2 regions of the Paenibacillus durus genome follow, and region 1 is predicted to be linked to the other one. Evidence: riboswitches for the same ligand, from Rfam matches in the RefSeq annotation. Region 1 holds a riboswitch; the other holds the start of a gene.

Region 1 (15,500 bases):
GCTCAATGGCTTCCGGTTCCGACCAGGACTCAGCGTCCTCAGCGGCAAGAAGCGGGTCAGTACCCGTCTCATCAGCGGCCGTCCCGGTCGGCGTCTCATAAACGTCATCGGTTACCGAAGGATGTTCATCATCACCTTCTACCTCCGGCAGCTGCAGACGCTTCTGCAGGACCTCCAGCAGATTGCCGCGCGGGTCATACAGATAGTTATTTATCTCGTCATCGGTCGCCAGCTCCGTCAGACGATCCGCCTGATCATAGGTGTAGGATTCCGTCTGCGCCAATTCGCCCCACTGGCTTGTCTTCTGCATCCGGTTCCCCACAGCATCATACTCATAATGAGTGATTGCAGGCAGATCGGCGGATTGCGGATTCTTCGTCTGCACCTCTACCAATTGGTTCAGCGCATCATACGCATAATCCGTTACGATTCGTTCCTCACTGTCATTGTCATCGGAATCTTCTTCATCGTTGCCATCTGATTTCCGATCACTCCGTATCCGGTTGCCGACAGGGTCATACGAATACGTCAACTGCTCCATGACCTTCTGGAACTGATTACTGTGTGTCAGCTGAAGCAGCTGGCCAGCGTCGTGAATTTATTATGATTTCATTCAAATGTTTCCACCTAATCCAACTATTTTTTGTAAATATCATTCTTGGTTCTTCCTTTCTCTATTTAATACATCAAAGATTCATAACCTACAACTAAACTATACAACTGTAAGATTGGTGTATCTTCCTGTTGGAACAATTTAACGGGCTTGATAACCCTGTTTCTGGATTGATCTTTTTCTATAATCTCATTTGTATTAAAATCGGAATTAAATTTCTCCTAGTCGCTGATTCTAACAGTCGATGAAGACCATTGTAGGATGCTGTTTGTGAAGGTATATCCAACGTTATGCTCTTACTGAATCCGCCGCGCTAACAAAAAGAAAACCACAATACGAGGTTATCGCATTGTGGCAGAAAAATTAATTTTTCAATTCATATTTATTTTTCAACTTCAAAATAAAATAGTCCATTATTTACATCGAGATAAAATTTCCCAATGAAACTTGAAGACTTAATATAGTTATTAAACTCCTCACTAAATGTCCAACTTGGTTCATGTTCCTGATCGAAATCTAAATTGAAATACGGCTTAAAGTTAGATACATCTTTCCAAGTATAAGAACTTCTAAATCTCTCCATCACCTCATTGTTAAGATGTACATACCCCTTCATCCAGTATGAGCTTGGTCCAAAACCGTGGTCACCAATTACTTCAGCTTTCCAGTAAACTTTCTCTACTATCTCCAATCGTGGGAATCTATCAACTACTGGTTGTATCTCTGTTTTATATTGATTATTCGACTCAGAATTTAATACATTAACTTTCACTACGAGAATAATAATGATAATAGATAATAACACTAGTATTATACTAAAGATTCTTTTTTTATCCATTAATTTCTTCCACCACCGCCCGATACAGTTGATGAACCAGATATATCTCCTATTGACCATGTTACTGTCCTAGTCATAGAACCAACCGTTAAAAACTCTTTTGCCCAACCCAATTCAGCGAACCGACCATTCACATCATCAGGGGTCCCTGATGCTATGTCACTCATACCTTTATTAAAATTATACATATCCTCCATATAAAAAGTTATAACCATTGTTGCCATGCCAGTTTGCTGGTTAGTACTCACTTGAGAATGAGCATAAACATAATGTGCACCAATCGTCTTTTGCCAATTTTCAGAACTTCCATTTGGAATACCTATTAAATCACTTATCATCTCAAAGCTATTTCCAACGCCTTTTCCAAAATAACCCTCTGCACTCTTCTGAGCGAAGACAATTTCAGCATCAATATATTTCCTTATAATACTATCGTCTTTATAAGCTTTCTCGTAGTTTATTTCCAATTTTTCCCCTGAACCTGAACGATAATGGCCATAGGATCTGGCAGCATCTTTTCCAATTTTTAAATAAGCTCCCTTTTGAAAAACTCCCCACTTAACCCAATTCGCTCGATCACTAAAGGTTGCTTTGGCTTTTGGATCATAAGTAAAATCACTATCGAAGCGAAATTTAGGTTTTAAGGAAAGTCCTCCGATTTGATATTTTGTGTTTCCTGTTGGATCAATATATCGAAGAGGATTATTCTCCACATACGCATAAAGATTCTGACTCTGTGGATTCCCCAAAGTGCCACTATACGTATCCTCACTTACAAACCTGCCAATCTCAGGCTCGTAGTAGCGCGCTCTGGCATACGTATTGCTGCTGGTAAAATCATAACCCAGTCCCGTATAACCGAACAGGTTATCCGGCCCCGGCCAGTTGAGATCGAACTTCTTCGCGTCCAGCGGCACGCCGAATTCGTCGTAATGGTAGCGGGAGGATACACGCCCGTCCTTCTCCACAAGGCCCAAGGTGCTGCCAAGCGCATCCTGCATGTACCATAGCGTCTTCGGCTGTACGCCCGGTTCGGCTCCGCCATCACCCGGTGTCGGTTCCCAGCCGTTGTTATCATCGTAAGCCGGCAGGTAGGTCATGCTGAGGCGCTCGCCCTCGGCTCCGTATACATAGGACTGTTTCCATTTACTACTGTCTGCTTCCGTGACCTGAAGCGGCTCAGGCAGCGCCAGACTGACGTCATTGGTGAAGTTCAGTTCCCAATGCTCTTTCTTATACTGCTTCTCCCATCCGTCCCGCGGTCCGCCCGGATGCAGATCCGGATATTCCTCATCCGTCTGACCGCACTTCTTAGCAAGCCCTGGTGGAATGAAGCCTGGCGGTACGACTTTACAGTTATCCCACCCATTACCGTTACCGTTTCCGTTTCCATTGTTACCATTACCGTTGCCATTTCCGTTTCCATTGTTACCTTTGCCGTTGCCATTACCATTTCCGTTGCCATTCCCTGTTCCGCCGTGGACGTAGTCGATGGTCATCTTCATCCGGTTGCCATCGCCGTCGTAGGCGTAGCGGGTAATGTCGCCTTTGGCATTGGTCTGCTGGATCAGCCGGTTGGCTCCGTTCCATACATATTGCTCGATGGCTTCCGGTTCCGACCAAGACTCAGCGTCCTCAGCGGCAAGAAGCGGGTCAGTACCCGTCTCCTCGGCGGCCGTGTCGGACGGCGCTTCATAAACGTCATCGGTTACCGAAGGATTCTCCTCATCACTTTCTGGGTTAACCTCCGGCAGCTGCAGGCGCTTCTGCAGGACCTCAAGCAGATTGCCGCGTGGGTCATACAGGTAGTTATTAATCTCGTCATCGGTTGCCAGCTCCGTCAGACGATCCGCCTGATCATAGGTGTAGGATTCCGTCTGCGCCAATTCGCCCCACTGGCTTGTCTTCTGCATCCGGTTCCCCACAGCATCATAATCATAATGAGTGATTGCAGACAGACCGGCGGCCTGCGGATTCTGCGTCTGTACCTCAACCAGTTGGTTCAGCGCATCATACGCATAATCCGTTACGATTCGTTCCTCACTGTCATTTTCATCAGAATCTTCTTCATCGTTGCCGTCTGATTTCCGTTCACTCCGTATACGGTTGCCAACAGGATCATACGAATACGTCAGCTGCTCCATGACCTTCTGGAATTGATTGCTGTGTGTCAGTTGAAGCAGCTGTCCAGCGTCGTCATAGGTGTAGGTGCTCTCTCCCAGAGTCGGAAGCTTCTTGGAAACAAGCAATCCCCGGGCATCGTAGTCATAGGTCGTCGTCCGGCCCTCAGCATCGGTCACGCCGGTCATTCTGTCCAGCAGATCATACTGGTAGGTGACGGAAGTGCCATCCGGATATTCGATCTGGCTCCGCTGACCGGTTGCCGTCCAGTCATACTTAATCGTTCTCTGGTTAGAATCTGTAACCTGAGTCAGACGGTTCAGGGCATCGTAAGCATACGTTGTCGTTCCCAGCTCATCCGTCATCCGAGTTCTGCGGCCGGCAGCGTCATACTCGTAACCGACTTGTTTTCCATCCGGGTATGCAATACCCGTCAATCTGCTCAATTTGTCATAAGCATAACTGGTTAGCTTACCATCCGGCGATGTCATACCGGTCATGTTGCCCATACTGTCGTAGGCAAGTTCCGTTATACGTCCCAACGGACCCGCTTCACGAGTCAGTTCACTGCGGCGATTATAACCATATGTGGTGACCCGGCCCAAAGCATCCGTCTTAGATGTAATATTGCCTAGCGCGTCATATTTATAGGCTGTCGTATGACCAAGCGCATTCGTTACCTCAAGCAGGCGGCCCAGCGCATCGTAGCCATATCGGGTCGACTGTCCCTTGACATCCTTCAGACCTGTCAGTTGTCCACGGGCATCATAGGTAAGTTCCGTTGCATGTCCCAGAGGGTCAACAAGTCTCGTTACCCTGCCAAGCGCGTCATACTCATAAGACGTTACCTTGCCGGCTTCATCGGCCAGTCCGGTCACTTGGCCCAATGCATCACGATTCATTGTCGATGTCTGGCCAAGAGGATCGGTAACCTTCACCAGCATGCCCCGGGCATCGTAATCCAGCTTCCATTCCGCACCGTTCGGTTTCACAGTTCGAACCAACTGGCCGGCTTCGTCATATCCATAGGACGTAACTTGGCCCAGCGCGTCCTTCTCCTCGGTCAGCCGTCCCAATGCGTCATAAGCATAGTGCACTCCGTGACCGAGCGGGTCGATCTCCTGCGTTAGCTGGCCTGCCGCATCGTAGCTGAAGGTGGTTACTCCGCCAGCCGCATCGGTCATCTTCACAGGCAGATTTCGTTTGTCATATTCAATCCGGATCGTGCTGTCATTAGGCTGATTTACGACAATTACGTTCCCGTTGCCATCGTACTCATATGTGCTGACATTCCCTTCCGGATCAGTCATGGACGCGATCCGGTTGCTCGAATCATACTCATAAACTGTCTTCGAGCCTGCTGCATCCGTCTGTTCGATCATATTTCCGACCTTATCATACGAATAACGGGTCGTGTTCCCCAGGGCATCGGTCTCGGACGAGAGCCTGGTAAAGCTATCGTAGCCGTATGCGGTTCGGGAACCGCCAACATCGGTATAGCCGATAAGATTGCTGTCCTTATCGTACTCATATCGCTCCGTATGTCCCAGCGCATCAATCCGTGCCGTAACCCGGTCCCTCGGATCGTATTGGAGCTTCGTCCGGTGCCCGAGCGCATCCATGATCTCGGTAACCCGGTGAAGCGGGTCACGCACCAACTCCTGCCGATTGCCAAGCGGGTCCGTAATCAGGCTGGCGAATCCGTTCGGATCGTTCTGAATCGATGTCGTCTCGCCCTTGGCGTTAATGGTTGATTCCGCAACTCCCTTATCACCGACAGTGATCTTGGAAACACCACCGAGTGCATCGGTGATGGCGGTGAGATTTCCTTTTCCGTCATAGGCCATTACTGTCTTGCGTCCGAGCGGGTCGACAATCTCCTCTGGAAGATTGAAGGCATTGTAGCGGATTTCCGTCTGATAGCCTTCCGGGTCCTGCGCTCGAATAAGATTGCCGTTTCCATCATACTGGTAATCCCATTCCGAACCGTTGCGGTCGGTCATTCGAGTCACGTTGTCGTTCTTGTCGTACTGGAACCGCTCGGTCGTGCCATCGTCATAGGTTACCGATGTTTTACGATACCGCTCGTCATACTCGTATACGGTCTTTCGGCCAAGCGCATCCGTTGTTACTGTCTTGTTGGAATCAGGAATATATTGCATGTCTCCCCAGACGCCGGCAAAATCCCGCTGCCGCACAACCCGGTCCTGATCGTCGTACTCGTTAAGCAGCTCCGACGTTTCATTCGGGTTCTTGATGCCTGTCATGCGGTGCTTCTCATCGTAGGTATAGGCGATTTTGGCGCCGTCCGGTAAAATCATCGCCGTCAGATCATGATTTACGGCGTCGTATTCATAGTCTGCGTGCCGGCCCGTGTGATCGGTTACCCGGACGATTTTGCCGCCCGATCCGTAAGTGAGCGTAAGCTTCGCGCCCTCCGTGGCGATATCGGTAAGCAGACTGCCATGATAAGACAGCTGAATTCGGTTCCCGTTGCTATCCTCGATACGGTACAGTTTCCCGTCTCTGCGATAGGTATACGTAAGCCTATCCGGCGTTTGCTGTGTATAAGTACCGTCGCTATTATGGACAAGGGTATCGTACAAGTCATCCGGTCCTTCGTAATGACCGTCACCGAGCGGGTCGAACCGGTGGCTTGCACCTTCCGGGGATACGACATACAGCACGCCGTTCTCCCGGAATTCGAGCTTACGCTCATAGGTGTGATGCCAGCCCACTCCAAAATCACCGTCATACCGTTCCCTGCTGTGGTAGGTAAGCGTCATGTCAAGCGGCATGACCGCTTGTACGCTGATATTCGTCTGTGTGAAAACAAAGTCGCCTGTTGCCAGGTTAACCGGGTCAAACGCGTCAGAGATCGGATATCCGTTTCGGTTTGCAAACTCTTCTTTTATTCGCTCATCGTCTTTACGCCCGATCTCCCCCGCCTGCTGCGGGTCTATGATCAACAGGTTAACGCCCTCATCAATTGGACCGTAGCAGATCTGATCGTTGCAGTCCTCAACCGGGAAGCCGTTGAAGCTGGCAATATCGCCGATTTTTCGCACGATATCGTTCTTCTCGATTACATTATAATAATAGCTCGCTACAACAGCCCAGTTGATGCCCCAGGAAGGAGCGGGATAACGAAGCACACGAAGCGTCTCCGATCCTGCTGACCGTTTGTTGTCAAAATCCCTTACCGCAAAGGCCTGAATCTCCGCAATCTCGTACGCGGGAAGCTTGACCTCTATTTCCCACTCCCCGATATATTTTGAGGCCGGGTTGTCCGCCCGTTCCGGGAACACACCCTCGCCAAAGTAAGTCATGTCAGCAGGTATGTCCAGCGCCCAGGAAGACGTTCGGGGCTTAACCTCAACTCCCGAAACCAAGGTCTCCACCCGGCCGTCATCAACGGTCGTATTATTGCCTTCCCGCCGAATCCGCTTCATCTTGAGCTCAACTTTGGTGCCGATCTCGGCAATGCCGCGGATGATATGCGTCTCACTTGCCGGGTTTGGAATAACCTGCAAGCCTTTGGGCGCCGGCGGATTCGGATTGACAACCTCAACCTGTCCCGAATTGCCGTTATTGGGAAACCGGGTGGGCGCTACTCGAATCGTATAGCTGCCTTCCGGTGCGGGCTCGCCGCTTATCTTGCCGTTCCAAACAAAGGTGTTATTCGTCTCGGTCGGATAGCTGCTGGAATTTAGTGTAGCCACCGTGGAACCGCTACGCTCAAGTTTGATGACCGTATCATGGGATGCCTGCGTTGGATCCGTCGGATCAGGATTGTCAAAACGGAAATTTACCGCTGTCTGTCCGCCATAAACCGAACTAAAGCTGGCAGGGTTAATCTGCAGCGAAGTGTCCGCATAGGCTCTCGGCAGTTCTTGACTCGGCAGCAGCGGCAATCCTGTCAGCACGATAATAACGGACAGAAAATATCTCATTGCCGGACCAAGACGCTTGACCCGCCTCCGTAATACGCTTCTTCCATACCTTCTCTTAGTCATTGAAACACTTCCCCTTTCTTACCCAGCCATCTGTAAATAACGGCTGCAGCCTCTGCTCTTGTGCATGTAGCTCTTGGATTCAACCGGTCGCCGCTGCCTTGAATAAGTCCGCTCTTGATCGCAGCCAATACAGACGGCTGGGCCCATGAATGGACCTTGGCAGCATCGGCGTAGGCGTTCAACGCTTCGCCTGCCTCTTCCTTCCGTAGTGACGCGGCATTCGTCAGCATGATCATCATTTCCTCACGAGTGATGGAGGCGTTCGGTTTAAACAAACTTCCTTCGTAGCCTTTGATCCAGCCCGCCGCTGCCGCTTGTTCCACGGCATTTGACGCCCAGTGGCCCGCAGGAACATCTTTAAATGAGGCTGTCCCCTGCGTTGGGCCTTTGAGACCCGCAGCTTCAACCAGCATCTTGGCAAACTGGGCGCGCGTAACCGATTGTCCGGGCTCGAAGCGTCCTGTATTCATGCCATTCACGATCCATCTGGATGCCAGCACTTCGACCTCGTCTTTTGCCCAATGGCTCTTCATATCCGTGAATGAAGGCTCGTATAGGAACAGAGCGTACAAACTAGGCTCTTGAACTTGGGTCCGAATGTTCCGCCAAGAGACGTCGAATGTTCCGCCGGCATAAATCCACTTTCCGGTATCCCCGTTATAACGGTAAATGCCTGTCCGGTTAGCACGGCCAGCCGTTGCGGCGGCTTGCTCCAATTCAATGGTAAGCAGGGCCGGCTTTTCAAGCTTCGCTTCGGACGTCCATGTCCAGGCTACTCCAAGCCATGTCATTTCTTTATTAGGCGCTGTGACCGCTCCGCTTGGCTTCAATACGACTCGTGACTCCCTGCCGAAGGTTCCCGGTTCGAACACGAGCCGTGCGGCTTGTCCTCCTGCGGCCACTCCGCCGCCCGGACCAATTAGATCGCCTTCCTGCTGAAGCGCAGCAGCCCCAATGCTTCCAGGCGTCGAAGCAGCCGATTCGCTCCGAACGATTTCCCGGCTAATCAGCTTGCCGCCCGCAATAAGAGCAAGCTCTTCTCCATTGAAGCCGATGAATTGCGACGGCGCGATGACGCCCAAGCTGTACAGGTTCCCGGTCGCTAAATCCGCACTCCGCACAATTGCCTTGTCGCCGCTAGCCTCCAGCCAGGCTGCCGTTCCGCCCGAAATACTCATTTCCGCGTATTCGGTTTTGCCTAGCGGAACCGGCTGGGTCAAATCCACCGGCTGCGGATTACTTACTCCCAGATCAAGAAACGTATACTTTCCATTTCCATCCAAATCACGCTGCTTCCACAGAATTTCTTCGCCATTGAATACGAACCGCTCTACATAAGAGGTGCCCGGCAGGTCAAGAAGCTTCCGGCTCGTCCCGGACGAAATCCCGTATTCATACAGATCGCCGTCCAAAGCCCCTTTGTAGACAATGCGCCCTTTCCCAACAACCGGGTCTCGCCCTTCCCCTAAATCCTTCAAGGTACCATTCGCCAGGTCATACAAGTACATTTCGTATTGAGGATTTGTCTGCCAGACAACATAATTGCCGTCTATGGAAGGTATGCGATGCTGGCCGGCATCCGTATTTAGCTTGGACTCGGTTTTTGTACTGACATTGTAGCTGTAGATATCCCAGTTCAGATTGCCGGCGCCGTCGTTTTGATCTCTTTTGTCGGCCCATACCACGATTGGCTCCCCTTTTCCATTAACGCCGACGACAGGCGTATCGGTTGGTTTGCCATGGCTCGTTATCTGTAGCTGTTGACCGGTACCTCTATTGCCGTAATAGATTTGTCCGGCATAATTTGCGGCATTGGACCGCCAGACCACATGTGTCCCCGATATCCGGACATTGCTTCCCTCAACAGTGAACGAGGTCAATTCATCCTTGTAGGTGTAGACCGTCTCAGCGGATACCTGCTGCCCGGAGGATACTGTCCCTGCCGCCATTAATCCCATGACCAGTAATCCTGCCACCCATTTTTTCAAGCCGTTCCTCATAAGTCTCCAATCCCCCCCACTAACGACAACAAAAAACCAAGCCTCTTGAGCAACCCGGCTGCCAGGTCATGATTGGATCATGACGGAAGGCCCGTGGCTTTGCGTCCCCGACTTTCGAACGGGTTTGCCTTTGTTCAAGCACTTGGTTTCTTTGTGACTAGTGCTTTATATGTAGTCAAAAAGTCTGACTTTCCCCAAAATTGTACAATAGGTTACAAATTTTTGCATGCCTTTTTCCTGAAAATAATACTTTATTACCAGAAGGGATGAACGCCAAAATACTAGCCTTGACCTAGAGTGAACTCTAGGTATTATGATGATTTTGCTAGGACATAATCAACCAGCAAGGGAGAGATGAAGCATGAAATACAAACAGCTAGGCGGCACAGGTCTGATGGTATCGGAATTCTGTCTCGGCACTATGACGTTCGGCGGCAAAAATGATCCGATGAGTTCTGTAATGGGGGCTCTTGATGAGCAGGCGGCTGGGCTGCTTGTGAATGAAGCGCTCGAAGCAGGCATTAATTTTTTTGATACCGCTAATGTGTACGGCGTGGGTGAGTCGGAAGAGATTTTGGGACGTTCGCTTAAAGGCAAGCGGCATGAAGCGGTGATCGCGACCAAGGTAAGATTCCGGATGGGACCGGGTCCGAACCAGGTAGGATTATCGAGGGGTCATATTATCCAGCAAGCGGAAGAGAGCCTCAAGCGTCTTGGAACAGATTACATCGACCTGTATCAGATTCACGGCCCCGATCCGCTTACGGATTGGGAAGAGACCTTGCGTGCGCTGGACGATCTCGTTCGCAGCGGCAAGGTTCGATATATCGGCTGCTCCAACCTGCAGGGCTGGCAGATGATGAAGGCGAACGGCATTTCCCGGCAACTAGGCCTGCATGACTTCCAAACAACCCAATCTTATTATTCGCTGGCCGGGCGCGATGTTGAGCGGGATATTATCCCTGTGCTTCAGGATCAGAAGATGGGCCTCCTCGTATGGAGTCCTTTGGCCGGTGGATTTCTGTCGGGCAAGTATACGCGGGGCAATCAAGGCGGGGCGGATGACCGGCGCAACAAATTTGATTTTCCTCCGGTTGACCGGGAGAAAGGCTATGTCCTGATTGACGTCTTGCAGGAAATCGCAAAGGCGCGGGAAACCTCGGTCGCCAGAATCGCCCTGGCCTGGCTGCTGAATCAACCTGCCGTGACGAGCGTTATTGTTGGAGCCAAACGGCCTGACCAGCTTCAGGACAATCTTGGGGCATCCGGTATCATTTTGAACGAGGAAGAATTGTCCCGTCTTGATCAAGTCAGCCGTCTGCAGCCGGAGTATCCATTATGGAACCCCAGCGTTTATATTGAGGATCGTTACCCGAATCAGAACTAAGCAGCAGAAAAAAAGGGATGGGCCGAAATACTTCGGTTCGTCCCTTTTAGCTTAGATTAACCTGGTTGTCCGGTGCTTTTGATTCCGTCTTTTTCCTTGGAATACATATCGATCTTGAAGTCAATCATCCCGATGTAGGACATCAGGGTGTTGACCTGATCTTGAACGGTTTTCTTCTGCAGCTCAAGCATTTGTATACGCTCTTCAGTGGTTGCGTCGCCCTGCACGGTAAGCTCGACAAATTCCTTCAGCTGTGAAATGGACATGCCCGTTTCGCGGAGGCAGCATATGAATTTAAGCCACTCGATATGCTCATCTTCATAAATGCGGATGCCGCTTTCGTTGCGTTTGATGAACGGCAGAATGCCCTCTTTTTCATAATATCTTAAGGTGTGGATCGACAAATTGGACTTCTCTGCCACTTGGCCGATCGTATACTGCATTTTGAGGCTCATTGGTTTGACCTCCGCCTTATTTTAGGTGAACCTTGGATTCAGGTACGTTATCTTCATTATAGGTCCTAGAGTAAGATCGAAGTCAAGCTTCCAATGGGGGGCGGCGGGCTGGTCAATACCCATCGCAGTCTTCCCTTGCCGGCTTGCGCCGAAAAAGGCCTTGAACTCTACTCGCGCAGACATTCATGGCCTTTTGTGATCATTGAAAAAATGTTGTCATTTAAGCACCCTTTTACTCGCGCAGCGATTTCGCTTCCATAACAGCGGCCTTTTTTTGCTTAAGCCCAATAAACGATACGAGAATGCCAATAATCGCAATCACAGCGTCAATAATAAAGGCCATATGAATCGCTCCGGTTAAATCCGAGGGCTCCATCGTTTCCAGAGTAGCGTTAGTACCGAGGCTTGCCGAGATAATGGCCATGATGACAGCCAATCCGATCGCTCCGCCAATTTGCTGCCCGGTAGAGACGATAGCGGATGCAACCCCCTGTTCTTTCATATCAATTCCTGTGCTTGCCGCAATGAACATCGTTGTAAAAATAAAGGCCTGACCAATACCGATGATAACGGTACCCGGAATGATCCCCCATGCCGATCCGTGTTCAGAGAGCTGGGTGAGCAGCATAAAACCAATCGCGCCAAGTCCCATACCGCTTGCAATGGTACCGGCTGTACCTACGGTTGCCAGCATTTTGTTAATCAGCTTCGCACCTATAAAAGCGCTAATGGTCAGCGGCAGGAAGCTTAAGCCGGATTGAATGGCAGAGTAATGCAGTACCTCTTGCGTGTATAGCGTGAGGAAGTAGTATAGCGTACCGAATGATGCGGAGAACAACGCTGCGGTAATCGCGGCCCCAGTCAAACTCCGTATCCGAAACAGTCTGAAGGGGATCAAAGGATCTCTTGTACGATTTTCAATGACCACGAACAGCAGTAGCAGAATAGCGCCGATAATGCCAGGAATAATAGCTGATGGATGAAGCCAGCCAACGACCGGGGCTTGAATAAGATAATTTACAATCAAGATCATGCCGGCCGTTACGGAGATAGCGCCTGCTGCGTCAAAATGGCGTTTTACAGATGCCGCCTTGCTCTCCAAAAGCGTGATCGGAGCGAGGATAATAACGAAAATAGCTATTGGCACATTGACAAAAAAGGTGGCTTCCCATCCAATAAAGCTGGTTAACACGCCGCCAAGCAATAACCCAATGGACATGCCCACTCCACCCATTGCCGCCCAAATGCCTAATGCACGGTTGCGTTCCGGGCCTTCTTCAAAGTTGGACATGATCAGTGACAGCGTAGCCGGTGACAGCAGCGCTCCGCCTAGGCCTTGGAGTCCCCTTGCAATAATGAGGAACAGCTGAGAGTCTGCGAGACCGCCAAGCAGAGAGCCTAAACCGAAGATCCCCATGGCAATAATGAACATCCGCCGTCTGCCCAGCAAATCAGACAATCTTCCGCCGATAAGGAGGAATCCTCCAAAGGCCAGGGAAAACGCGCTGATGACCCACTGCAGCTGGTTCGCACTAAAGCCCAAGTCTGCTGCAAGGGAAGGCAGAGCTACAAAAATAATCGTGTAATCAAGAGCCAAAATTAATTGGGATAAAGCAAGAATCGTCAAAGCCAATCCTTTGTGTCTAGTCGAATTCATGAAATCCACTCCTTTTTTATCAGACCTTTCAGTCTAATTAATACAGCGGGAATAGGGTCAACAAATGGTCGACTCTACCCCCGAATTCCACCTACATAAGAGCCCGTCAAATTCCAGACCAATCGATCTAAAAATCCGAAAATATAATGAAGCGTCTTTTATGCGCTCCATTAATTATCCAGCTTAGAAAGTGTAACGGCAGCAATATCATCCAAAACTTTAGGATCGGTGGTTAATTTAGCCACTTGGGTCAGCGAATATCTTTCATGGTACAAATACCGTGCAAGAGCAAGCAAATCACGGTCTCCGCTTAGTTCACCCTGATTTCGGGCGCGAACCAGCGCTTCATAAAAGGCTTGTACCAAACGTGTCATATCCCGTTCAAAAAACGCTGCGATTTCCGGATCATGAGGAACCTGATCAATGGCGCTATGCATAATGAAGCATTCCTTGCGGCGTAGCTCATCTTGCAGAACGGCCACAATTTCATGAAAAATATCAGCAATCGCTTTTTTTACCGAATCTGAGCGTTCCAAATACGAAATGACTGCATCCGATTTCTCATTTACATAATGTTTTACAGCCTTGATGAAGAGATCCCGCTTGGTACCATAGGTATCGTACAGACTTTGGCGCGCTATCCCTAGCCCATCGAGTAAATTTTGCAGCGAAGTGCCTTCGTAACCGTAATGCCCAAATACCTCCATAGCCTTGTGCAGAACAAGCGTTGTATCGAATTCCTTGCTTCTTGCCATTGCCTAACGAACACTCCTCCCTTGTGACATTTATATTATCTTTTCCAGATTATTCAGTCAATATTATTTTTAAACCCCGGAGAATTCAACGGCTTCATTCATACTGCCAACCGATTCAATCGCCACCAGCGGATTCCAGAAGTCCCGGTAGCGCGTAATGAGGCCATCTTTCGTTTCAACGACACTAATGTACGTCTGATTGTAAGGGTTCCCCGTCTCTCTGTGCTTCCCGGCGGATTTGAATTCCGCAATCACAAGCTCGGGGTCAACGGCCGGATGGAACTCGAGATCTGTAAATTGCACCTCGAAGTGTTTCGGGAAGTTCAGCATATATTCGTACATGTCGGCTTTACCTTGTTTATATTCAGGAAATCCTGCCGGGCCGTAAGGGAATTCCAGGATACCGTCTTTGTGCCAAAGGCTGATCCACGCTTCAATATCTCCACCCGACAAATATTTCAAATGATTCCGAAATGTCTCCTGTGCCCGCTCGCGAATGACTCCTGCTGTAAGTTTGTTGTTGTTCATTTTATTTTCCTCCTTTTAATTTAGACTATTCAGTCTGTAATGTTCAAAAAAATAACATCTTCCATTAAGTATTAAAATTCCCTACTGTGATTATCGTTGACCACCTCCTTGTGATTTCATCTTACACTTTCCAGATCGTTTGGTCAAGAATTATTTTTAAATGATTTTCTGCCTTAAGAAAAAGACCATTCCCATGAGGAACAGTCTCTCAGCTTCATATGTGATCACTTGGATGGATACAAGCCCTTCAGCACATCACGCATTTCTTGTTTAATGTTGATATCCGGGCGCTTTTCTTTGGCAAAGCCTTCCGCCTCTTCCACGGTAGCAGCCAAACCCAATTCCAGTAATAGACCAGTGGCTACTGTTCCTGTCCGGTTTCGTCCTCCTGAGCAATGAAAATACACCGTTTTCCCGCTATTCACGGCTTCTTTTACAGCCTGTATGGCCGCATGCACAGAACCCTCCTGGCCGGTTTGATCCTCCACAATCGGATAATGATGACGGGTTACTTGTACCGGAAAGCCTTCCGCCTCTGTTCCGTTATCTCTCAAATCAAAAACATCTGAAATCTCCTGTTCCTGCAGAGCCTCAAGCAGCCCATTCTCCCCGCCAATATATACTTTGCCTTGAACAAGCTCATGATAATTTGCCATTGCAGTTCTCTCCTATGCGTTATTATTAGTCTTTCTGTCCAGGAATACTTTCAGCAAGCATCTTCAGTTGTTCATAACCCGCAACTTCATTCGGTTCCCAAGGAATAATTGCAGCATGGCCGTCAGAAACTTGATTAACCATCCTGATCCATTCCAGCTCGGCATAACCACGCCCGCTAAGGATTGGATCCGTTGTTCCTGCTGCGGCAAAGCTTTGATTGATCACCCACCAATTTGTAGGGATACCAGCACGTTTCAGATCTTTTTCCAGACGCGAGGCTTCATAGACAGGGGTGGCCTCCGCTAACGTGACGATAACAACACTCGTTTCCTTCGGATCACGGAGCCTTGGCAGCAAATGCTGAACCGAATCCGGAATCAAGCCGGAGGAACGGGCAATCTCCTTGTGATACACCTGGGTCGCATCCAGCAATAACAGGGTATGACCTGTCGGCGCCGTATCTATTACTACAA
Region 2 (15,500 bases), 1.6 Mb from region 1:
CAGAAACACTTTTTCCTCTTTCAAGCCCTTTATTTCCACCTGTCTATAGCCGCTTAATCCCGACGCGCCGATCGCATAGAGCAGCGTCGGTCCCTTGGCACCTGGATCGCCGGGATATTGCTGATTCATCAGCGATTCCAGCACATCCACCCCCATAAGCGACACCAGCGAACCGGAAAGCTTGTCCTGCACCTTGATGATCGCGCCTGACTCGAGCCCTTTTTCCCGGGACAGCTTTTCCAATAAGTAGGCTGAAGGAAGAATCAGCGCAATGAATAACAACCCTATCAAGATTCGTATTTTCAAAGATCTCGTATTCACAACTTTGTCACCACACATTTCTCTATTTGGAGATAATTAAATATAAATGTCATACGTGTTAACATTGTTTTTGAACTCATTGTGTATGTTTTATTATATTTGATTATACCAAGGTATAATTGAATATAATTGTGTCATTACATAGAATGTTTTGTCGAAGATGCGTAACATAGCACTACATATTAAGTCATATAATATAACACTCTAACCTTTTTCTCCGTTGCAACCACTCAATGGCAGCCAGTTCAGTAACTCCGAATGTTAATATTTTTTTCATAGCTTGCATTGTATAATGAACCGTAATGAATAGAGCAGGAGGGGAGATTCGCTTATTCCGCCGAGGCATCTCCATTGAGGGGCGGATTGAGCATCTAAAAAGGTCTGTGAGGAAATAGATTCCCGTCTAAGTCAGACATGGTATACTGATAGAAATACTGAGGGTATGAAATGTGCTGTACGAGGAAGAACGGCTAAAGGCCGTTGATTATTCAGGCTGAACATGAAGCCGATTAATGGAGGTAGTCGAGTGTGATTAAAGAGCTTGTCAAGAAAAACCGAACATACAGAAGATTTTATGAGGATGTTAAAATTGAGCGAGAAACTTTGGAGGAGCTGATTGATCTGGCGCGCCTTTCTTCCAGCGGAGGCAATTTGCAATCCCTGAAGTACATCCTTTCCCATGATGAAGAGAAGAACAGCCTGATCTTTCCGCATCTGAGATGGGCGGGTTATTTGACGGATTGGGACGGACCGGAGGAGGGCGAGAGACCTTCGGCTTACATCGTAGTGCTGGGCGACAAAGAGATAAGCGCTAACCATTTCTGGGACCATGGAATCGCTTGCCAAAGCATCCTGCTCGGCGCTTGCGAGAAGGGACTAGGGGGCTGCATGTTCGGTGCAAGCAATAAACAGGCTTTAGTAGAGGCGCTTGATATTCCGGAGCGGTACGAGCTTATTCTGGTTATTGCGCTTGGCAAACCGAAGGAAGTTGTTGTCCTGGAAGAAGTAACGGAGCCGCAGAATATTAAATACTGGCGCGACGAACAAGGCGTTCACCATGTGCCGAAGCGAAAACTCGAGGACATCATCATTAATTTTTAAATTGTCCCATAGAACCCTAACGCGAATTTCATACCCTCTTCATTATTAAAAAAGGAACGCCGAAGCGTTCCTTGTCGTTTCTTGTCACCAAAGCTATTATTTTACGACCAGCACCGGAATTTTCGCACTTTGCACCACATTATGGCTGACGCTCCCGAGCACGAATTCGCGGATGCCGCCAAGCCCCCTGCTGCCGATCACGATAATATCCGCGACGTTATCCTTGGCATATTTCAGAATGGTCTCTGCAGGCGAACCTTGCAGCAGCTCAACTTTTGCGTTAAGCCCTTCCGTTTCAAGCCGTTTCTTCACTTCTTCCGTCGTCTGTACCGCCAAATCATAGTAATCCTTGTTAACCGAAGCCGGTAGAGGCGCGAGAGCTTCCCCGATAAAAAACCGCGGAAATTCAAATGCGTGTACGACATGCAGGGAGGACCCCGGCGTTACCTTGGCTAATTCGACCGCGCGATCCAACGCTTTGTTGGCGGCTTTCGAACCGTCATAGGCGAGCAAGATTTTAGAGAATAACATGTGCGCCACCTCTTTTTTTGTTTTGGCCTGCCGATGAAATAGTTATTGCAAAAAATAGCCGTATATCAGGACGTTCAGGAGCAGCAGCAGCGGAATGCCGATTACAAAGGACATATGCCGCGTCTTGTGGCGTCTGCGGTACATGGCTGTAAGCACGCCGAGAGCCCCGCCGATCGCCGCCAGCAGAAACAGCGTTTTCTCAGGGACCCGCTCCCGTCTGCTTCGGGCTTTATCCTTGTCCTCCGACATGACCATATAACCGATAATATTGATGACCGCAAACCACAACGTCACAAGCTTGACCATTCCAGGCTCCCTTCCCCTGCCGTCCTATATCTTTATTATATTCTCCTTTCAGGCAAAAAACCAACAAGACCTTCGCCTCTAATCGCCTGTTTTCCCGTCTTTCCTGACGCTATCTCCTTTTGCAGACAGACATGCGCTGCTCTTCATTCACAGCCGGACTCAGGCGCTTATTTTGACGCTTGCCTGATCTTTTTGCCTAAGCCAAATGAAAGAGAGCAGCGCAGCGAAGCCAGCGGCAATCCCCCCTAGCCAAAATCCTCCCCTCAATCCATACAGCGCACTCATCCAGCCCGCGACAAAAGGACCGCCCGACATTCCCAGCGCATACACCGCCTGATAGAATCCCATCGCCGTCGCCCGCTTGTGCGGATGGATATCCGACACCGACTTACCAAGCAGCAGCGGGAAAATCAGCCCCTGCATAAACCCGTTCCCGATCTGGGTGGCGCACAGCGTCCCGAAACTCGGCATTGCCGGGATAAGCAGCGTGAATAATGCACTTCCGGCAAAACCGAGGACGAGCGTGCCACGGTCGCCCAGCCATCTTCCGAGCACCCGCGCCCCGTACAGCGTCGCCGCCGCGTGGGGCAGCATGAACGCCAGTGTGAGCCAGCCCAGGCTTTCTTTGTCGGCTCCGAGACTCAGCGCCTGATTGGGCGTGTATCCGAACATCGTAATGAACAGCACGCAGTGGGCCAGCACCGACAGCAGGGATACTTTTACCAGCACCGGTTCCCGCATGACCGGCACCAGTTCGCCGAGCTTAATCGCGGTTTCTCCGCGTACTTCATGCTTCTCAGGCAGACGCAGTCCGATCAGAAGCGCCAGCGCAGCAACGACGGCTCCGGTCCAGAACGGGGCATTCCAGCCCCAATGCTCCACCATGTAACCGCTGAGCATCATGCTGGTTAGTTGGGCGATTACCATCGTGAACTGCAGCATTCCCATCGCCCTGCCGGCCTCCTCCTTTGGAAAATACCCGGCGTACATTACGCTGTACACGACCCATGCGCTTGCCGCAATGCCGGATACGGCGCGTCCCGCAAGCGCCCAGCCGGGATAAGGCCCCAGCAGAAACAGCAGGCAGCTGGCACCGCTTGCGATCAGCCCCAGCCATATGAACGGCCGCCTCCGGTTAAGATAGTCCGAACCGATCCCGATAGGCATCCGGAATAAAATCTGCATCAGGCCGTAAACACCCAGCACCATGCCTACCATGAAGTAGGAAGCGCCTAGATGCTCCACATAAGGAGAAAGCACTGGAACGTAAATATAGGAGGAGAACCAGAATAAATAAACAATCACCAGAAAAAACAAGCGGCCGCTTCGGCTGCCCTCTGGAGCTGGATCCGCCTGTGTTGACACTCTCGCTTGACTTAACGCCACTTGGAATCACCCAATCCCTCGTTTAATGACCTGCCTCATCAATCTTTCCGCTGTATTCACGGACGTTTTGCTGCTTTCCTTATTAATACCGTGACGAGTTCACATCCTTCGAAAAAATTTCGGGTGATGCTTCGTCCGGGTACTGATTTGATTCCTAATTCGTTATTTCGTGGAGGGAAGCTGTCCGTTACTGGAGCCGGGTCTTTTTTTATACACCTCGCCCCAATCGCGCATCAACAGAATAATCGGAACCAGCGTATGGCCAAACTCCGTTAGCGAGTATTCGACCTTGGGCGGCACCTGATGATACACTTCGCGATGGATCACGCCGTCCTCTTCCAGTTCTCTCAGCTGCAGGGTCAGCATTCTTTGGGTAATCGCGGGGCATATCCGTCTGAACTCGTTAAACCGCTTGGCCCCTTCGATCAGGTGGTAGAGCAGAACGCCCTTCCATTTGCCTCCGATCACATCCAGCGTATATTCTACCGGACAACCCAGATCATTCGGACATTCGCCATATCCAACTTTACGGTTCCGCATACAAATCCCCCTAGGTATCAATATGGATACTACATAACATTAATGTGTGTACTTATTATTTTGCAGCCGAATATTTAAATTAATTATAGGACATTTCTTCTATTGGCACACAAAAAATTTAGGGAGATGGAGGACATATGAACCGCTTAATCTTACGAAGCTTCTAAGCAAGATCACATGGGCCGAACCATAGAAAAGATCGTGCTGGAGCATTTTGAATAACCCTCCTTAAGAAGGGCTTGGATGCTCCCTCACGCCCCACTCTTTACCTGGAGCTTATAGCTCCGATGCGTTCTTAGTGCAAAGAGGCCATGAACGGATTTCCGTCCTAGGCCTCTTCTTGACTCCTAAGCTTCACTTTTACTTTCGCTTCGGCCTTTACCGCTTATCGGCGCCATTATTCCCCGTCTTTTTTACCTTCCATAGCGGCTTTTAGCAGATCCCCCAGATTGGTGCCTAAGCTTTCCGGCTTGCTGTACTGCTGCACAAGTTTCTGCTGCTCACGCTTATTCAAATGCTTGCTATCCTTGTTCACCGTCTCCGTAATGCCGCAGCCAAGGCACTGCACGAATAGTCCGGCCTTGCCTTCTTTCAATTCCATCTTCTTGTGGCACTGCGGGCAGCGGCGGTTCGACAGCCGCTTCTCTCCGGCGCGGGTATACCCGCAGTCATCCGCCGGGCATACAAGCAGCTTGCCGCGCTTCGACTTCTTCTCCAGCAGCCGCGTGCCGCACTGCGGGCAGTGGCTGTTCGAGACGTTATGCGGCTTATATTCGGCGCCGCTGTTCTTCACCTCTGCGACGAGTTCCTTCGCCATGCCGCGTATGCCCTGGAGGAATGGCTCCGGCTTTCCTTGGCCGCGGGCAATCCGTTCCAGTTCGGCCTCCCAGCGGGCCGTCAAGTCCGGAGTGCGCAGCTGCGGGGAAACCAGCTCGATCAGTTGCTTGCCCTTGCCTGTCGGATGCAAGACATTGCCCTGCCGCTCGATCGTATCCGACGATACGAGCTTCTCGATAATGTCGGCGCGGGTCGCCGGCGTGCCAAGGCCGTACTTCTCCATCTGCGTTAGCAGCGCCGCCTCGCTGTAGCGTCCCGGAGGCTGCGTCCGTCCGCCGCGCAGCATGCAGCGGCGGATCGATACCGTATCGCCCTGCCGCAGCTCCGGCAGCGTCACCTCGTGGCCTTCCGCCTCTCCTCCTCCGGACTCGGATTCCCCGTCTTCGTCCGTACTGAGATCGCCGCCGTAGACTTCCCGCCAGCCGGCATCCTTAACGGTCGTTCCCTTCGCCGTAAAGGTTTCCCCGTCTACCGTAACCGTCACCGCTACAGCGTCGTACCTTGCAGGCGGATAGAACAGGCTGATGAACCGGCGAACTATCAGATCGTACAGCTTCCGCTCCTCCGCGCTGAGCTGATTCAGCAGTACAGTCTGCTCCGTCGGGATAATCGCATGGTGATCGCTTACCTTGCTATCGTCGACAATCCGCTTCGTAATGTTCAGCGGCTTTCGCAGTAGTGGCCGCGCCAAGGGCGCGTACGGGCCCACCGCCACGCTGTCCAGACGCTCCTTCAGCGTCCCGTCATGTCCGCCGTCAAATACCGGCTATCCGTGCGGGGATACGTGACCAGCTTATGCTGCTCATACAGCCGCTGAAGCACGCTCGACGTCTGCTTTGCCGAAAACCCGAATTTGCGGTTCGCATCCCGCTGCAGCTCCGTCAATTCGTAAGCGAGCGGATGCGGCTCGCTCTTCTCGCTCTTTTGGACCTTGACCAGCGTACCGCTCCGCCCTTCGAGCCGTTGCGCAAGCGCGGTACTCTTTTCCTTATCAAAAATCCTGCCGTCTCCTCCGCTTGCTCTCCACTGCGCCTGGAAATTCCCGAAGTCAGCCGTCAGCGTATCAAATTCCTGCGACCGAAAATTCATGATTTCCCGTTCCCGGTCCATAATCATGCCGAGCGTCGGCGTCTGTACCCGGCCCGCCGAGAGCGGCGCGCCGAACTTGGTGGTCAGCGCCCGCGTCACATTCAGGCCAACCATCCAGTCAGCCTCGGCGCGGCAGCGCGCCGACTCGTACAGCCGGTCGAACTCCCGGCCCGGCTTAAGCGACGCAAAGCCTTCCTTGATCGCTTTATCCGTCTGGGAAGAGATCCATAGCCGCCGGAACGGCTTTTTCCACTGAGCCATGGTCATGATCCAACGCGCCAGCAGTTCTCCTTCGCGCGCCGCATCCGTCGCGATAATGAGCTCGCCAACATCCTGGCGCTTCATCAAATGCTGAACCGCCTTGAACTGTCCGCCCGTCTCCCGCAGCACCTTCAGCTTCATCCGGTCCGGCAGAATCGGCAAATCCTCGAGCGCCCATGTCGCAAATTTATGATCATAATCCTCAGGCTCCGCCAGACCCACCAGATGGCCGAGCGCCCAGGTTACAATATACCCCGGTCCTTCCATATAGCTCTTCTGCTTCTCACGGCAGCCCATCACCCGCGCAATCTCGCGCGCTACTGACGGCTTCTCCGCTAATATCAATGCTTTCATTGGATGCTCCTTTCCGTCTTGAACCATTATAACAAAGAAAAACAGTGTAGGTTCCAGGAACTTCAGAACATAACGACAGCATGTTAAATTCCTTACTGCTCAGACAAGCTGATTCTGTAATAGATGACGACTTGAACATCCATTTCTTCCTCCCAGCGCAAAATTCAGCTGGAAACCCCTGCAGGTTTGCAGGCAAATGTTCAGCTAGGGAGCATTTGCCTTAGCGAGGATGTTCAATCTTGCATTCAAGTCCCGGTAATAGAATGTTCCACGCTGGCTCGTCCATTCGGATATTCGTGCTTTCGAGTAAAAACAAAAAACCACTGCTTAGTTTCAGCAGTGGTTCATGTGCTTGGCAGCGTCCTACTCTCCCAGGACCCTTCGGTCCAAGTACCATCGGCGCTGGAGGGCTTAACGGTCGTGTTCGGGATGGGTACGCGTGGAACCCCTCCGCCATCGCCACCAAACGGGCATTTGTGAAACAAATGCTGCCGCGAAACATTCGGTCCTTCACCTTCCGGTGCGGATGAATGTTGCAGCGTTCTTCAGGCTTGATCGCCTGAAAACTGGATTCGAAACGAAACATTGCGTCTTCCCCATTCCGGGGTCCCCGCAAAGTACTCGGATTCAGCTTCGTCAGCCTCATCTTCACTTTGTGGGGTGAATTTGGATAAGCCCTCGACCGATTAGTATTGGTCAGCTCCACACGTTGCCGTGCTTCCACCTCCAACCTATCTACCTCGTCGTCTTCAAGGGGTCTTACATACTGGGAAATCTCATCTTGAGGGGGGCTTCACGCTTAGATGCTTTCAGCGCTTATCCCGTCCGTACGTAGCTACCCAGCCATGCTCCTGGCGGAACAACTGGTGCACCAGCGGTACGTCCATCCCGGTCCTCTCGTACTAAGGACAGCTCCTCTCAAATTTCCTGCGCCCACGACAGATAGGGACCGAACTGTCTCACGACGTTCTGAACCCAGCTCGCGTACCGCTTTAATGGGCGAACAGCCCAACCCTTGGGACCTACTTCAGCCCCAGGATGCGATGAGCCGACATCGAGGTGCCAAACCTCCCCGTCGATGTGGACTCTTGGGGGAGATAAGCCTGTTATCCCCAGGGTAGCTTTTATCCGTTGAGCGATGGCCCTTCCATGCGGTACCACCGGATCACTAAGCCCGACTTTCGTCCCTGCTCGACTTGTAGGTCTCGCAGTCAAGCTCCCTTCTGCCTTTGCACTCTTCGAATGATTTCCAACCATTCTGAGGGAACCTTGGGACGCCTCCGTTACTCTTTAGGAGGCGACCGCCCCAGTCAAACTGCCCGCCTGACACGGTCCCCGTACCCGATGAGGGTACCAGGTTAGAACCTAGATACGATCAGGGTGGTATCCCAACGTCGCCTCCACCGAAGCTGGCGCTCCGGCTTCTAAGGCTCCCACCTATCCTGTACAGATCGTACCCAAGTTCAATATCAAGCTGCAGTAAAGCTCCATGGGGTCTTTCCGTCTTGTCGCGGGTAACCTGCATCTTCACAGGTATTAAAATTTCACCGGATCTCTCGTTGAGACAGCGCCCAAGTCGTTACGCCATTCGTGCGGGTCAGAATTTACCTGACAAGGAATTTCGCTACCTTAGGACCGTTATAGTTACGGCCGCCGTTTACTGGGGCTTCGGTTCACAGCTTCGGATTACTCCTAACCGCTCCCCTTAACCTTCCAGCACCGGGCAGGCGTCAGCCCGTATACTTCGCCTTGCGGCTTCGCACAGACCTGTGTTTTTGCTAAACAGTCGCTTGGGCCTTTTCACTGCGGCCCCCTCGGGCTATTCACCCTACCGAGGCACCCCTTCTCCCGAAGTTACGGGGTCATTTTGCCGAGTTCCTTAACGAGAGTTCTTCCGCGCGCCTTAGAATTCTCTTCTCGCCTACCTGTGTCGGTTTGCGGTACGGGCACCTTCTCCTGGCTAGAGGCTTTTCTTGGCAGTGTGAGATCATGACCTTCGCTACTACAATTTTCGCTCCCCATCACAGCCCAGCCTTACGGTGTACGGATTTGCCTATACACCAGCCTCACTGCTTGGACGGACATCCATCAGTCCGCGTCACTACCCTCCTGCGTCCCCCCATTGCTCATAACGGATTATGGTGGTACAGGAATATCAACCTGTTGTCCTTCGACTACGCCTGTCGGCCTCGCCTTAGGTCCCGACTTACCCTGAGCGGACGAGCCTTCCTCAGGAAACCTTGGGCTTTCGGCGGATCAGATTCTCACTGATCTTTTCGTTACTCATACCGGCATTCTCACTTGTGTACGCTCCAGCTGTCCTTACAGTCAACCTTCAATGTATACACAACGCTCCCCTACCCCTGATGCAAGCATCAAGCCATAGCTTCGGTGGTGTGTTTAGCCCCGTTACATTTTCGGCGCAGAGTCACTCGACCAGTGAGCTATTACGCACTCTTTCAATGGTGGCTGCTTCTAAGCCAACATCCTGGTTGTCTGTGCAACTCCACATCCTTTCCCACTTAACACACACTTGGGGACCTTAGCTGATGGTCTGGGCTGTTTCCCTTTTGACAATGGATCTTAGCACTCACTGTCTGACTCCCGGCGACAAGTAGATGGCATTCGGAGTTTGACTGAGCTTGGTAACCCTTGCGGGCCCCGCACCCAATCAGTGCTCTACCTCCATTACTCTCATTCACCGAGGCTAGCCCTAAAGCTATTTCGGGGAGAACCAGCTATCTCCGAGTTCGATTGGAATTTCTCCGCTACCCCCACCTCATCCCCGAACTTTTCAACGTTCGTGGGTTCGGGCCTCCAGTGCGTGTTACCGCACCTTCACCCTGGACAGGGGTAGATCACACGGTTTCGGGTCTACGCCCACGTACTAAGTCGCCCTATTCAGACTCGCTTTCGCTGCGGCTCCGGCTCCTCGCCTTAACCTTGCACGTTAAACGTAACTCGCCGGTTCATTCTACAAAAGGCACGCCATCACCCAGATAACGGGCTCTGACTTCTTGTAAGCACACGGTTTCAGGACCTGTTTCACTCCCCTTCCGGGGTGCTTTTCACCTTTCCCTCACGGTACTGTTTCACTATCGGTCGCCAGGGAGTATTTAGCCTTGGCAGATGGTCCTGCCGGATTCATACGGGGTTTCACGTGCCCCGCACTACTCGGGATCCGTCTCGGAGGGAACGACTTTTCAGCTACAGGGCTTTTACCTCTTCTAGCGGGCCTTTCCAGACCTCTTCGCTTAAACCGTTCCTTTGTAACTCCATGTGAGACGTCCCACAACCCCGAAGAGCAAGCTCTTCGGTTTAGGCTGTTCCGCGTTCGCTCGCCGCTACTGACGGAATCACTCTTGTTTTCTCTTCCTCAGGGTACTTAGATGTTTCAGTTCCCCTGGTCTGCCTCTAGCTCTCCTATGAATTCAGAGAGAAGTGACTGTGCATTACCACAGCCGGGTTTCCCCATTCGGACACCCCCGGATCAAAGCTTGCTTACAGCTCCCCGAGGCCTTTTCGTTGTTCGCCACGTCCTTCATCGGCTCCTGGCGCCTAGGCATCCTCCGTGTGCTCTTACTAGCTTAACCAACGCTCCAATTTCCGCCTGATCGCTCCGTCTTGTTTGAAAGGCCGCTTCCGGATGTCTCCGTTCGCTTTCGCCTTTCAAGCCAAAAGTCGCTCTCATTCGAAAATCTTCGCTCTCAGCTAATAACTATTTCAACTTGTTTGGACACAAGTTCAGCTAAAAGATGTTCTAAAACGCAATTTTCGTTTCGGTATCCAGTTTTCAAGGATCAAGATTTGAGAGCTTGAACTCTCAAAACTGAGCAACGAGTGAGCGTTGCCGGAAGTCAAACTTCCGCATTTGAATGTTTCCGCTACGGGAAACGATTCTCCATAGAAAGGAGGTGATCCAGCCGCACCTTCCGATACGGCTACCTTGTTACGACTTCACCCCAATCATCTACCCCACCTTCGGCGGCTGGCTCCTTGCGGTTACCCCACCGACTTCGGGTGTTGTAAACTCTCGTGGTGTGACGGGCGGTGTGTACAAGACCCGGGAACGTATTCACCGCGGCATGCTGATCCGCGATTACTAGCAATTCCGACTTCATGCAGGCGAGTTGCAGCCTGCAATCCGAACTGAGACCGGCTTTCTAAGATTGGCTCCGCCTCGCGGCTTCGCTTCCCGTTGTACCGGCCATTGTAGTACGTGTGTAGCCCAGGTCATAAGGGGCATGATGATTTGACGTCATCCCCACCTTCCTCCGGTTTGTCACCGGCAGTCACTCTAGAGTGCCCAGCTTGACCTGCTGGCAACTAAAGTCAAGGGTTGCGCTCGTTGCGGGACTTAACCCAACATCTCACGACACGAGCTGACGACAACCATGCACCACCTGTCTCCTCTGTCCCGAAGGCCGCCTCTATCTCTAGAGGATTCAGAGGGATGTCAAGACCTGGTAAGGTTCTTCGCGTTGCTTCGAATTAAACCACATACTCCACTGCTTGTGCGGGTCCCCGTCAATTCCTTTGAGTTTCAGTCTTGCGACCGTACTCCCCAGGCGGAGTGCTTACTGTGTTAACTTCGGCACCAAGGGTATCGAAACCCCTAACACCTAGCACTCATCGTTTACGGCGTGGACTACCAGGGTATCTAATCCTGTTTGCTCCCCACGCTTTCGCGCCTCAGCGTCAGTTACAGCCCAGAAAGTCGCCTTCGCCACTGGTGTTCCTCCACATCTCTACGCATTTCACCGCTACACGTGGAATTCCACTTTCCTCTTCTGCACTCAAGCTGCCCAGTTTCCAGTGCGACCACAGGTTGAGCCCATGGTTTAAACACCAGACTTAAACAGCCGCCTGCGCGCGCTTTACGCCCAATAATTCCGGACAACGCTTGCCCCCTACGTATTACCGCGGCTGCTGGCACGTAGTTAGCCGGGGCTTTCTTCTCAGGTACCGTCACTCTTGTAGCAGTTACTCTACAAGACGTTCTTCCCTGGCAACAGAGCTTTACGATCCGAAAACCTTCATCACTCACGCGGCGTTGCTCCGTCAGGCTTTCGCCCATTGCGGAAGATTCCCTACTGCTGCCTCCCGTAGGAGTCTGGGCCGTGTCTCAGTCCCAGTGTGGCCGTTCACCCTCTCAGGTCGGCTACGCATCGTCGCCTTGGTGAGCCGTTACCCCACCAACTAGCTAATGCGCCGCAGGCCCATCCCTTGGTGACAGATTGCTCCGCCTTTCAGCCTCTTAGCAGGAGCTAAGAGGAATTATCCGGTATTAGCTACCGTTTCCGGTAGTTATCCCAGTCCAAGGGGCAGATTGCCTACGTGTTACTCACCCGTCCGCCGCTAAGTCTTTTGAAGAGCAAGCTCTCCAAAAGACTCCGCTCGACTTGCATGTATTAGGCACGCCGCCAGCGTTCGTCCTGAGCCAGGATCAAACTCTCCAATAAAGTATTGAAAGAGCGATTAGCTCAATTTGAAACATCTGACGAGAATTTGCATTCTCAAGGATGGCATTTCAAAAGCGTGAAACACGCTGTGAAATTCATCTTATTTTTGGAACTCGCTAAAAGCGAATTCCCACTCACTCGTTGTTCAGTTTTCAAAGATCAAACTTCTTTGCCGCCGCTCAACTTTGCCTCAGCAGCAACTTTTATAATATATCATACACTCTACAGAAACGCAAGCTTTTTTTGAAAGTTTATTTTATCTTGTCGATAAAAGCTTGTGTCCCCCGAGGACGACTTACCTATAATACCTCTTCTTTGGGAATATGGCAACCCCTAAATACAAAAAAACAATCCACTTATTATTTAAGCGGATTGTACATTTCATTCATGAAGCTTTCAGTTGCTTAATAATATTTCACACCGGTATATTTGCTGGCGTTTTTAATCAGGGAGACCGATTTATTACTCTTACCCAAGCCGGCGTCTACCGTCGTGTCAATAGTCACCCACTGCCCATCAATGAGGACTTCATTCCATGCATGGTATTGAGATACATAGCTGCTTTCACCCATCACTAGCTTAGCGGGAACGTTCACACTGCGGAGCATAGCGGCAAAGAGGGAAGCATAGTCGTAGCAAATTCCTTTTTTGCTGGTAAGCGTTCTGTCGATGTCCGGCACATAGTCGGTGGATACGTTGGCTGCCAATGCGTAGTCGTATTTTACATTGGAGACGATATAGTTATAGATGGCGGTTACTTTTTCTTTGTCGGTGTTGGCATTCTGGGTGAGTTGTTTCGCTTTTTGGATCGCTTTGTCGGACGGACTCCATTTAACATTCTGCACAGAGCTCAGATATACGGCGTTAGGGTCGCTTACCGAAAGGTCGATAGAATCGGAATATATGATTTTATACTTGTTGCCGCTGGTATTCTCAAGGATGGAAACTTTATAGGAGCCGCTGCCTAGCTGCAGCGGGAAGGACTCGTTGGGCTCTGATGCGAAGAGGTTGTAAGTATAACTGCTGCCGTTCTTCGTAATCATCAGTTTCGTGCGCTTGCCCTGAGGAGCGTTATATTGAATGCCAACAACGCCTTGGCTTAAATTCGAAGTGTCGAGCCATTCGGAACTGCCGCTCGCGGCGGCTGCCGGGATAACTGGAACGGAGGTGGCTAATGTAAATAATATGAGAAGTATGAAATAAAACTTCTTCATAGATAAAACTCCTTTCGGTAGCTGGCTGCCATCCTCCCGGGAAGGCCCTTTAGCTTTGCGTCCCTACCTTTCGATAGGTTTGCCATTATCGTACAAGTTCCATCTCTTTTGAATATATGGTATAAATGCCATTATTTTTTAAAAATGAATAAATAAAAAAGCCTCTTCATTCGGTAGCTGGCTGCCATCCTTGCGGGAAGGCCCTCTAGCTTTGCGTCCCTATCTTTCGATAGGTTTGCCGTTATCGTGGTTAGCTTTTCTAATATCAGATTACCATATTTATATAAATTATCAATAGGAAACTAGGAAAATATACCTGGTCAATTGCCTATTTTCCCATATTTCCGCGACAGTCACGGGAGCTTTGCGTGTACAATTAACCGATGTGTCGGATTAATCAGCGGATCGCATGTGATGAGCGTAAGGATGCGGTCTTTGTTATTGCCTTCCAGCACGGACACGTCAGTAGGCTCGACAATCGAGATATCGTAGACCGTATAGTTATAGACCTTCCCTTTGGTCTTAACAGAAATCGTATCGCCAATCTCCACCTCATTCAGGCGGTTGAACAGTCTTCCCTTGGTATGGGCGCGGTGAGCGGCGATAGCCGCATTTCCAATTTCTCCAAGCGGAGCGGTCTCGGTCAAATGCACGGCCGCATGCCGCATATTGGCTTTGGTGGCTCCTTCAAGCACGGGAAGCTTAACGTTGATTTTATCGATCTCAATCAGCGCGATCGCCTTCTCGTCTACGTCTGAACCGCCTTTATCCGCCGCGAGCTGCGACTGCTCGTCCAAGGCCGATTCTTCGGCAAGCAGCTGTGTCACTTTGGCGTATTTGAGCCGCAGATCGGGATCGGCCGAATTCTGAGCCGTCTCCGCACTTTGTTCAAAGCTCTGCTCCGCTTCCTTCAGCAGCTTCTGCTGCTGCCAATCTTCAAACCATTCGCTGGCCTTCGGATAAAGGATAAGCAGAACGCCGGCGATAATTATGATATAAGAAAGCTTGCGCAATATCTTCACCCTCTATCGTCGCTCCGCATCTGCTCCTGAGATCGCCTCACCGGAGACAGGCAGAGACTGCTTCGGCTTCACAAACACCCATTTTCTGCTGCCAAAAAAATTGATGATGACCGTAACAAACGTAACCAATACCTTCGACGACAGTTCCTGCAATCTCAGACGGCCGATTAGAACGCTCATGAGCAGCAGGGATATGCACAGCACAAACAGATTCAATGCTATAAACCTCAGAAGCTGCCTATGATCAAATCCTTCTTCCTTGCTCCGCTGCCGGTCCTTGAACGTTATTTTACTGTTCAAAATAAAGCTGTTGGCCGTTCCTGCGGCATAGGAGATGACCTGGGCGACGACATAGAACAGCCCGAGCGAGTTCAGCAGCGCGAACACGGCCATATCTACCAGCGTATTCAGCAGGCCGACAATATTAAATTTAACGAACTGAAGGAAATCGCCTCGCACATTTTTGTTATTCATGGGGTACACCCTTCCGTGGTTGTCCGGCTTCCTCCCGAAAAAGCTCGGCTTCCTCTTCCTTCAGGTTTCTGCAGCCTACCGCTTCGCGGACAATGTATAGCGGCCGGTCCTTCGATTCATCGTATATCCGGCCGATATATTCGCCGATTACTCCGAGGATCATAAGCACAATTCCGTTAAACAGCAGGTTCACGCCGACGATGGAAGCCCAGCCGGGTACCGTACGGGACGTAAACCACTTCTGCATCAGCACGAAGAACAAGAAGACAAAGCTGGAAAACGAAAGCAAAAACCCAAGGTAAGACGCAATTTTGAGCGGTTTGTGCGAAAAGGACGTGATGCCGTCGAGCGCAAACCGGATCATTTTTTTGAGCGGATATTTGGTCTCCCCGGCAAAGCGCTCCTCGCGGACATATTCCACCATCGTCTGGCGGAAGCCGACCCAACTGACAAGCCCTCTGACATAGCGGTTCTTCTCCTTCAGTTCGCGCAAAACGTCGCACACCTTGCGGTCGATCAGGCGGAAGTCACCTGTATCGGTGGGAATATCCACGCTCGTCAACCTGCTCAGCAGACGGTAAAACAGCTTGGCGGTGATTTTT

The links. Region 1 has a riboswitch for cyclic di-GMP ahead of PDUR_RS22725 (S-layer homology domain-containing protein). Riboswitches for the same ligand answer to the same signal wherever they lie in the genome.
Region 2: another riboswitch for cyclic di-GMP. It lies ahead of PDUR_RS03315 (transglutaminase-like domain-containing protein); the one in region 1 lies ahead of PDUR_RS22725 (S-layer homology domain-containing protein).

The regions. Positions count from the first base shown of each region.
Region 1 covers NZ_CP009288.1:5,162,089-5,177,588, forward strand. The annotation lists gene PDUR_RS22710 (RHS repeat domain-containing protein) at 1-532, opposite strand, end outside; gene PDUR_RS22715 (hypothetical protein) at 996-1,451, opposite strand; gene PDUR_RS28955 (DUF6531 domain-containing protein) at 1,451-7,588, opposite strand; gene PDUR_RS22725 (S-layer homology domain-containing protein) at 7,585-9,576, opposite strand; cyclic di-GMP riboswitch class I at 9,634-9,727, opposite strand; gene PDUR_RS22730 (aldo/keto reductase) at 9,950-10,975, shown strand; gene PDUR_RS22735 (MerR family transcriptional regulator) at 11,032-11,430, opposite strand; gene PDUR_RS22740 (MFS transporter) at 11,663-13,087, opposite strand; gene PDUR_RS22745 (TetR/AcrR family transcriptional regulator) at 13,258-13,842, opposite strand; gene PDUR_RS22750 (nuclear transport factor 2 family protein) at 13,912-14,370, opposite strand; gene PDUR_RS22755 (protein-tyrosine phosphatase family protein) at 14,595-15,026, opposite strand; gene arsA (arsenical pump-driving ATPase) at 15,052-15,500, opposite strand, start outside.
Region 2 covers NZ_CP009288.1:720,853-736,352, reverse strand. The annotation lists gene PDUR_RS03365 (hypothetical protein) at 1-321, opposite strand, end outside; gene PDUR_RS03360 (nitroreductase family protein) at 850-1,422, shown strand; gene PDUR_RS03355 (universal stress protein) at 1,519-1,953, opposite strand; gene PDUR_RS03350 (DUF1294 domain-containing protein) at 1,996-2,259, opposite strand; gene PDUR_RS03345 (MFS transporter) at 2,419-3,645, opposite strand; gene PDUR_RS03340 (winged helix-turn-helix transcriptional regulator) at 3,808-4,185, opposite strand; partial or broken gene PDUR_RS03335 (DNA topoisomerase 3) at 4,583-6,726, opposite strand; rRNA gene rrf (5S ribosomal RNA) at 7,077-7,193, opposite strand; rRNA gene PDUR_RS03325 (23S ribosomal RNA) at 7,393-10,319, opposite strand; rRNA gene PDUR_RS03320 (16S ribosomal RNA) at 10,634-12,188, opposite strand; gene PDUR_RS03315 (transglutaminase-like domain-containing protein) at 12,593-13,402, opposite strand; cyclic di-GMP riboswitch class I at 13,416-13,496, opposite strand; cyclic di-GMP riboswitch class I at 13,572-13,652, opposite strand; gene PDUR_RS03310 (class D sortase) at 13,756-14,415, opposite strand; gene PDUR_RS03305 (GtrA family protein) at 14,428-14,898, opposite strand; gene PDUR_RS03300 (glycosyltransferase family 2 protein) at 14,891-15,500, opposite strand, start outside.